DNA from 2 places in the Caproicibacter sp. genome. Region 1 is predicted to be linked to the other one. Evidence: riboswitches for the same ligand, from Rfam matches in the RefSeq annotation. Region 1 holds a riboswitch; the other holds the start of a gene.

Region 1 (4,572 bases):
AAAAAGCAGCAAGTTTCCTGAAATCTGCCATCTGTCAAACCAGTCGCCAAAAGGTGTGCTGGGAATTACCGCATGTCAAAGTCCCGATGAAATTTATTATTACATAGCGGCGTCAACCGATAAGCCTGTGCCAAAAGATATGTGTGAGTATGAAATTCCGGCGGCGACATGGGTGATCTTTGAGAGTGACGGGTATTTCAAAGAATCCATTCAAAGCATATTCAGACGCTTTCTTACAGAGTGGCTTCCATTCTCAGGCTATACTTACGCAGAACTGCCGGATATTGAAGTTTATCCAATCAGCGAGGAGAGGCCTCGGGCGGGACACTCCGAAGTTTGGATTGCGGTAAAAAAAGAAAAGGAGAATTAAACCAATGGATTACCAAATTGAAATCAGAAATATTGAACCGGTTCGTGTTGCGTTCATGCACTACAAAGGAATTGCGACCGAAGCAAATAAGTTTTTTCCTAATGTTTTTAAGTCGATTCAGGGAAAGTCAAACGGTGCACCGTTTTTCTGCTATTATGTGATGAACCCGGAAACGAAAATGGGCGAAATGGATTTATGCGTACCAACCGAAGAAAATCCCATTGATAATGGGATTGAAGTAAAGGAAGTACCTTCTGTCAAGGCTGTATGTGCAACGCATACCGGCCCCTATGAAACCTTACATTATGCTTATGAAGCGATCAGCCGATATGCTGCAGAGAATAAGCTGCAATTACAGCCGCCGTTCCGTGAGGTTTATGTCAAAGGCCCCGGAATGTTTTTGAAAGGGAACCCGAATAAGTACATTACAGAAATTCAATTCCCAATCAGGGAGGATTAAAATGATTGCTATCAGAGTTAAAGATCTTGTGAAAAAATATAAGAATGGAGTACAGGCATTGGACGGTCTTACTCTGACGGTAAATGAAGGCGAAATTTTCTCTCTACTGGGGCCAAACGGTGCCGGAAAATCGACCCTCATTAACGTGTTGACCACTTTTCTGCGCCCTACATCCGGCAGCGTGATTCTATTCGGAAAAGACGCCGCCCATGAAGCGGCTGCAATTCGCACACAGATTTCCTGTGTAGCACAGCGGACTTCCATTGATTCACACTTGTCTCTTACGGAAAACATGATGTTTCAAAGCAGGCTTTATCGGGTGCCGAAGCCGGAAGCGCAAAACCGCATGAAATCGTTAATTTCCTGCTTCGGTTTGGAACGATATTTGAAATATCCGGTTTCGTCTTATTCCGGCGGGGTTAAACGGCGGCTTGATATTGCGCTTAATATGATGTCAAAGCCAAAAGTCCTGTTTTTGGACGAGCCAACTGTCGGTATGGATATCCAATCCCGTATGGCAATGTGGGATATGGTAAAGAAAATCAGAAACGATTTTGGCACTACGATTTTTTTAACAACCCACTATCTGGAAGAAGCCGACCAGCTAAGCGATACCATCTGTATCATGAAAAACGGAAAAGAGGTACTTCAGGGTTCCCCGAATGCTCTCCGGGAATACTTGCGTCAGGATATGCTGAAAATCAACTTTCCATCGAAAGAAGAAGCCAGAAACAGTTTTGAACCGTTAAAAAGCGTTATTGAATTGAAAGAATCGGACTTGCGCCATGATAAAATTATCACCAGCCTGAAAAACGGCCATGTCGATTTGGAAAAAGCAAACCGGTGGCTGTTAGAACATGATATTCCTTTTCTGGGTATTGAAATTATGCAGCCCACTCTGGAAGACGTTTTTATCAGGCTAACCGGTGAAGATGCAAAGGAGGCCAGTTGATGGGCGTTTTAACTTTACTTCAACGCGACATAAAGTGGCGTTTTCACAACGCTTTTACGATCGTGATTACCATTTTACAGCCTATGCTTTGGCTGGTTTTATACAGCGCCGTCGCCGGTCAAGCGATGCAGGGCATTGGAATCCAAAACTATACGGCTTTTATTCTCGCCGGGCTGATTGTATTGGTGAGCTTCGGAACTTGCAGCAGCAGCGGCATTATGAATTACCTTATGAAAGCGGACGGCAGCTTTTACCGGATACTGATTGCTCCGGTTCAAAGAAGTTCGATTGTTCTCGGTCAGGTATTGGAAGCGGTATTATGTAACTTTATTGAAGTCGCCATTATGTGCGTTGTCAGCCTGTTTTTCTCGGTAAAAATCGCTTCTGGATTTTTAGGGCTGCTTGTAATCATTTTGCTTGTATTCATGACGTCTTTCTTTATGGCAGGGTTAACTTATGCAATCAGTCTTTGCCTCCCCAATGAAGTTCTTTACGAAACCGTGATGAACGCGATTGTCCTGCCGATCTTTTTCCTCAGTACAGCATTGTTTCCGGAAGATAAATTATCCGGGGGACTTAAAATTGCTGTCAATCTGAACCCGTTTACTCATGTAATCAATGTTTTACGGAATTTGATCTTGCAGGGAAACATTGTCGCCCACGATGTAATCTTGATCATCCTTTTACTTGCTGTTATGTGCTTAATCAGCTTTTCGTGGGCATTGCATCGACTAAAAAAGGAAACAAGCTTATAAACCGCTGTATTTTCTGATAAGGTAGCTAACCTTAAGTTAGTTAAGGGCAAACTTTTCGAAAGGTAAGGACGCAAAGCCAAGGATCTAAAGTGCAATTGCATTATGATACCATGGCTACCATGAGGTGTGTATTAGATCTGACCTTTTATGCGGCAGGTTTTTGTATTCACAAATGAACAAATAAAACTATTTTCTTTATGGAATCTTTAAAATTTCCTTTTATAGTGAAATCAGAACGATGAAAGGAAGATACTTATGGATTCCTATATTTTACAAACGAAAGACCTATGCCGAGACTTCAAGCGGCAACATGCCGTCAGTAATATCTCGCTTTCCATCACAAGAAATTCTGTCTACGGCTTGCTCGGACCCAACGGAGCGGGAAAATCAACGACCCTGAAAATGATCACTGGAATGCTGCGCCCGACCTCCGGTGAGATCATTTTTGAAGGCCGTCCATGGAGCCGCAAGGACTTGGAAAATATCGGCGCGCTGATAGAATCGCCGCCGCTGTATGAAAACCTCACCGCCAAAGAGAACTTGAAAGTCCGCACCTTGCTGTTGGGGTTGCCGGATTCCCGTATTCAAGAGGTCTTGGAAACTGTCAGCCTGACCGACACCGGAAACAAGCGCGCGGGACAGTTTTCGATGGGAATGAAACAGCGTCTTGGCATTGCAATCGCCTTGTTGAATCATCCAAAACTGCTGATTCTGGATGAACCGACCAACGGGCTCGATCCAATCGGCATTCAGGACCTGCGTGAGCTAATCCGGTCTTTTCCCGAGCAGAGTATGACAGTTATCCTGTCAAGCCATATCCTGTCCGAGGTGGAGCTGATTGCGGACCATATCGGCATTATCGCAGGCGGGGTGCTGGGGTATGAAGGCAAGATCAACCCCGGTGAAAATCTGGAGTCGCTGTTTATGGAAGTCGTAAAGAACAGCAAAAAAGCGGGTGCGTGACATGGTCCAATATTTTGCGGCGGAAAACCTGAAACTGAAGCGCACCTTTACGCGGAAACTCGTCTTGCTAGCTCCGCTTGCCACACTGCTCCTGACATGGGCTTTAGCGGCCATATGGTTCCAAGTGAACGCTTTTAACTGGTGGTACATCCTTTTGATGCCCGGATTCATCTCTTTGATTTGCGCTCTTTCCGATCAGAAAGAAACGAAGAAGCTGGGGTATCGCGGCGTTCTTTCGTTGCCGGTTTCACTGAAAAAGGTCTGGATTGCAAAAAACCTGACAATAATCTTTTACGCGGCGCTGTCAAACCTTGTTTTATTGATTGGAATTTTACTTGGAGGCTCCTCCGTTCCGAATCCGCTACCGTTCGGAGCCTCCTGTCGTGGGATGCTTCTCATTTTCATAACATCCTTATGGCAGATTCCGCTTTGCCTGTTTTTATCCAGAAAAATCGGCATGGTTGGAACAGTTATCATTCAGGTTGGCGTCGGTGACGTGCTTGGCATACTATTTGCAACGAAGTCAAATTGGTGGCTTTGTCCTTATAGCTGGACAGCACGAATGATAACGCCGGTACTCGGAATTCTTCCAAATGGAACCCTTGCACCGAGCGGCGACCCGCTGTTGAATCCGTCTGTTGTTCCCATAGGAATCGCGCTGTCTCTAGTGTTGTTTGCGCTGCTATTGCTTGCCACGACTGTATGGTTTCCGAGACAGGAGGCGAGATAAGTGCTGATCCGCTGTATTTGTTCAGATTTCTATAAAATGAAGCGCACTCCTATTCTATGGCTTCATGTTGCCGCACCCTTGATCGGAGCTTTCATGTTTTTAGGGTATTACTCCATCACAGTCAACAACCAACCTTTGGGCCGAATCAACGCTTTTCTGGAAGCACTGTGCATTGTTTTTCCCATACTGATCGGGCTGTTGTGCGGCATGACGGCCGCACAGGAAGAACAGGCCGGCAGCTATCAGGTTATGCTTGCCGGAACAAAATCCAGAACGACCGCATTTCTGAGTAAACTTTTTCTATTACTGATCCTGTCCGTTTTTTCCGTGGCGCTTGCCATA
Region 2 (4,572 bases), on a different contig from region 1:
AAGGGGCGACGAAATGATCGCGCAGGCGGAGCGGGAAAAGCTTCCGATCATTATTCTGAGCGGCCGGCCTTATCATTTGGACCCGGAAATCAACCACGGCATCGACAAGCTGATCGTCAGTCTGGGCGCCGCCGTCATTACGGAGGACATCGTCAGCCGAAGAGTCGGCAAAGTCCATACGGATGTTTTAAACCAGTGGACATATCACGCCAGACTGTACGCCGCGGCAAAATACGTCTGTTCCAGACCGGATATGAATCTGGTTCAGCTGGTCTCGTTCGGTTGCGGAGTCGACGCCATTACAACCGATGAAGTCCGCAGGATTCTGGAAGAGGGCAATAAAATCTACACGCAGATCAAAATTGATGAAATCACAAACCTTGGCGCGGTGAAAATCAGGCTGCGCAGCCTGTTCGCCGCTCTGGAACCGTGAGGGGGTGCGTTACTATGGCAAAACTGAAATACAACAAGCAGGGGCGTCTTCTGTTTACAAAGGAAATGAAAAAGGATTACACCATCCTGTGTCCGATGATGGCGCCGATTCATTTCCGGCTGATTGTCAATGTTATGAAAAACTGCGGCTATCAATTTGAACTGCTGAGCACAACCGGCCCCAACATCGTACAGGAGGGACTCAAATACGTTCATAACGACACCTGTTACCCGGCTCTTCTTGTCATCGGGCAGTTTATCGACGCACTGCATTCCGGAAAATACGACCTGAACAAAACCGCGCTGATTATAACCCAGACCGGCGGCGGATGCCGCGCCTCCAACTACATCCATCTGCTGCGCAAGGCGCTGAAAAAAGCCGGCCTGGAACAGGTTCCCGTGATTTCTCTTAATCTGTCGTTTCTGGAACGGAATCCGGGCTTTCAGATCACGCTTTCCATGGTGCGGAAATTTGTCGCAGGCGTCGTTTACGGCGACGCGCTGATGCTGCTGCACAATCAGACGGAGGCTTACGAAATCAACAAGGGTGACAGCGGGCAAAAGGTTGAAAAATGGATTGCGGACCTTTCGGAGCAGTTTAACCGGGGCCGCGGCCTGTCTCTGAAAGAACAAAGGAAAAACCTGAACGCGATCGTTCACGATTTCGCCGCCGTTCCGGTTCAGAAAACACCAAAGGTCAAAGTCGGTATCGTCGGCGAAATCTATGTGAAATACGCCGCGCTGGGAAACAACAATCTGGAGGGATTTCTGCGCGGGCAGGACTGTGAAATCAACGTTCCCGGTATTATGGGCTTCGCGCTGTTCAAGGTGGACAACCGTCTGGAGGACATCAGCCTGTACGGGGGAAACCCGGCGAAAAAATTCGTGGTGCAAAAGCTGATGAACTACCTGACGAAAATGCAGGACATTCTGATTGACGCGGTCAAAACCGAACCAAAGTTTCTGGCGCCGACTCCTTATACTCACACCAAAAGCCTTGTCAAGGACATTATCGGCTACGGTGACAAAATGGGAGAAGGCTGGCTGTTGACGGCCGAAATGATGGAATTGACCGAACAGGGCTATGAAAACATCGTCTGCGCGCAGCCGTTCGGCTGTCTGCCAAACCATATCTGCGGCAAAGGTATGATCCACAAAATCAAAGCCGTTGACGAGCGTTCCAACATTGTTCCAATCGATTACGACCCCAGCGCGACCAGAGTCAACCAGGAAAACAGGATCAAGCTGATGCTGGCTGTGGCAAGAGAAAAACTTCCGAATCAGAAAGGAAATATTAGCCAATACAGTAAATAAATATTTGTTTATATCTCCAGAATTGCCTTTTCCGGACAAAAACATATTGCATAGATTCTTTTTGTGATTTATACTTTTCTTATGCAATAGTTCCTGCCAATAAGTAAAATGGCAAATCCGCCGAAAGACGGAGACGCAAAGCCAAGGGGCTAAACCCGACAGGGCACGCCAGCCGGTTGCACTTTTCACCGCAAATTCCCATGCGGTGATGGATTGGAGGAGTCATTCCGTGAAAGGGAAATCGTTCTGGTTTTTGATTTTAGGTTTTTCATTGTCCGAAATTCTGACCGCGTTACTGACAAACGGATTCCACAAGATCACGGCGGAATCCGTGATCCTCTCCTCATTAGTTTCGCTCCTCCTTCTTTTGGCGATCTGGTACCGTTATGTAGACAAACCAACCTCTGATTTTCTGGATGCGATCAACCGGGCAATCCGGGGTGATTTCCGCGCTCGATTTTCCTGTTATGATGAAAACGATAATTTTCATCGGCTGTCCGTTTCTTTCAACCATCTGATGACCTGCGTTGAAAATCAAACGGAAGAACTGAAAGAAAACCGAAGGCTTCAGGTTCAGCTATATGAAAATGAGAAGATCTATCGGTCTGCGCTTGAATTAACCTGCGAGCGCATCTTTGAAGCAGACTTAACCCATAATCGTCTGATTTACGGGCGTGAGGGTTATCAAAGAGTTTTTTCTTTCTTAAATACCGAAATGTTTGACGATATGATTCGCAGCATTGCGGATTATGCCGTTTACGAAGAAGATAAAGAGAAATTTTTTCAAACCTTTGACCGGCGAAATCTAATGGAAGCTTTTCGAGCATCCGAGATTCCCGAGATCACCCTTGAATACCGGCAGCAGCTGCCTTCCGGCGCATTAAAATGGGTTTCTTCTTCCGTCATCCGGAGCGGAAATTCCGGTGACGGGCTGAAAGTGATCGGTTACGTCAAAAATATTGACGAACGTAAAAAACAGGAACTGGAAATTCTAAAGCAGTCGCGCAAAGACGGTTTGACAGGCATTTACAACAAGAGCTTTACCCAAACTCTGATTGAGGATTTTCTGGCTGGGGCGGGAAAGAGCGGCCGCCACGCCGCCATCATGATCGACATTGACAATTTCAAGCGGATCAACGATACGCTGGGGCACATTCAGGGGGATACGGCTCTTTCCCAGGTTGCGCAGAAGCTGTCCGGGCTGTTTCGCTGCTCCGATATCGTTGGTAGAATCGGCGGCGATGAATTTTTTGTGTTTATGAAGGACTATTCCTCCTCCGACACCTTAACGGAAAAACTGAACGCGGTCAAAAATCTGTTCGGCGAAATCCGCCTTGAGGACTCTTCGTACCGAGTCAGCGGCAGTGTCGGCGTGTCCCTGTATCCGGAAGACGGAGAGGAATACCGGGAACTGTACAAAAAAGCAGATCACGCACTGTATTATTCAAAAGCCCACGGAAAGGATCAGTACCATATTTATGTCGGAAACACGGCGGAAAATCAGAAGGATGTTTCTTCTAAGACTCAAATGATTCAAACTCCGGCTACATAGATTACAGTAAAAAAAGAGCCCGCGCAGTGCGCGGGCTCTTTTCCGTTATCTTTCAGCGGCTCCACTTGTCACAGAGAGAATTGATCTGATCCGAAAATTTTGCGAGGTCCTTGTTTGCGCCCCCCTCGTTTTCCTGAATCACACGCATCAGGCGGCGTCCAGCCTCCACCAGACGCGCGAACGCGGCCTGAACCCTTCTGGCCTTTGCCTTCGCATGCATGGGCTCGACGCCCTCATTCACAATCGAATTGCTCAAAAGATCCGCGACGGCCTGGAAATTCGGGGTATAGGCCTGGTAGCCGAGGGCGTTGAGGTTTTCCGTAAACTCACGGCAGATTTCCTGCTCGCCGTGAACGACGAACACGCGTCTGGGTTTCTGCGTAAACGCGCCGATCCAGCGCAGAAGTCCGTTGTGGTCCGCGTGGCCGGAAAGGGCTTTAAAATTATGAATCTGCGCCTTGACGGCAATCTCCTCGCCGAACAGCTTCACCTGCTTTGCCCCGTCGACCAGAATCCGGCCGAGCGTGCCGTTAGCCTGATACCCGACAAATACGACGGCGCACTCGCTCCGCCACAGATTGTGCTTTAAATGATGGCGGATGCGGCCCGCTTCACACATTCCGCTTGAGGAAATAATCACTTTGGGGACCCCGTCCATGTTTAAGCTTCTGGATTCTTCCACACTTTCACAGAGATGCAGATTGGAAAAACGGAGAGGTCGGAAGCCCTCGCGGAGAACGCGGACGGTATCCTGATCCGCGTAACCGGTCAGGTCGCCACTGTAAATTTCCGTCGCTTCGGCCGCAAGGGGGCTGTCCACATAAACCGGAAAATCAGGCACGCTTTTGACCAGCCCTCTCGCTTTCATTTCCCGGATAAAATAGAGCAGCTCCTGGGTGCGGCCCACCGCAAAACTGGGGATGACTACATTGCCTCCCGCCGCCAGCGTCTGGTCAAATACCTTTGCAAGGTCCGGAATATAGTTGGCGATCGGATCATGCTCCCGGTTGCCGTACGTGGATTCCATCACCACATAATCCGCTTCCTTAATATACTGCGGGTCGCGGATAATGGGCTGATTTAGATTGCCGATATCGCCGGAGAACACAATTTTTTTCACTTCGCCGTTTTCTTCCGCCCACAGCTCCACCGAGGCGGAGCCAAGCAGATGTCCGGCGTCCACCATCCGGAACCGGACCCCCTCGCAGACCTGCACCATGTCCCCGTAAACACAGGGTTCCAGGCGCTCGATCGTGTCCTGAGCATCCTCAACC

The links. Region 1 has a riboswitch for cyclic di-GMP ahead of ACLQ3M_RS11325 (lantibiotic protection ABC transporter ATP-binding protein). Riboswitches for the same ligand answer to the same signal wherever they lie in the genome.
Region 2: linked by a shared signal. The riboswitch ahead of ACLQ3M_RS07300 (diguanylate cyclase) and the one ahead of ACLQ3M_RS11325 (lantibiotic protection ABC transporter ATP-binding protein) in region 1 are both predicted to bind cyclic di-GMP.

The regions. Positions count from the first base shown of each region.
Region 1 covers NZ_JBJKOP010000040.1:7,222-11,793, forward strand. The annotation lists gene ACLQ3M_RS11305 (effector binding domain-containing protein) at 1-370, shown strand, start outside; gene ACLQ3M_RS11310 (GyrI-like domain-containing protein) at 375-830, shown strand; gene ACLQ3M_RS11315 (ATP-binding cassette domain-containing protein) at 832-1,782, shown strand; gene ACLQ3M_RS11320 (ABC transporter permease) at 1,782-2,537, shown strand; cyclic di-GMP riboswitch class I at 2,573-2,659, shown strand; gene ACLQ3M_RS11325 (lantibiotic protection ABC transporter ATP-binding protein) at 2,793-3,500, shown strand; gene ACLQ3M_RS11330 (lantibiotic immunity ABC transporter MutE/EpiE family permease subunit) at 3,502-4,230, shown strand; gene ACLQ3M_RS11335 (lantibiotic immunity ABC transporter MutG family permease subunit) at 4,231-4,572, shown strand, end outside.
Region 2 covers NZ_JBJKOP010000032.1:241,608-246,179, reverse strand. The annotation lists gene ACLQ3M_RS07310 (acyl-CoA dehydratase activase) at 1-433, shown strand, start outside; gene ACLQ3M_RS07305 (2-hydroxyglutaryl-CoA dehydratase) at 448-1,746, shown strand; cyclic di-GMP riboswitch class I at 1,847-1,930, shown strand; gene ACLQ3M_RS07300 (diguanylate cyclase) at 1,976-3,298, shown strand; gene ACLQ3M_RS07295 (MBL fold metallo-hydrolase RNA specificity domain-containing protein) at 3,351-4,572, opposite strand, start outside.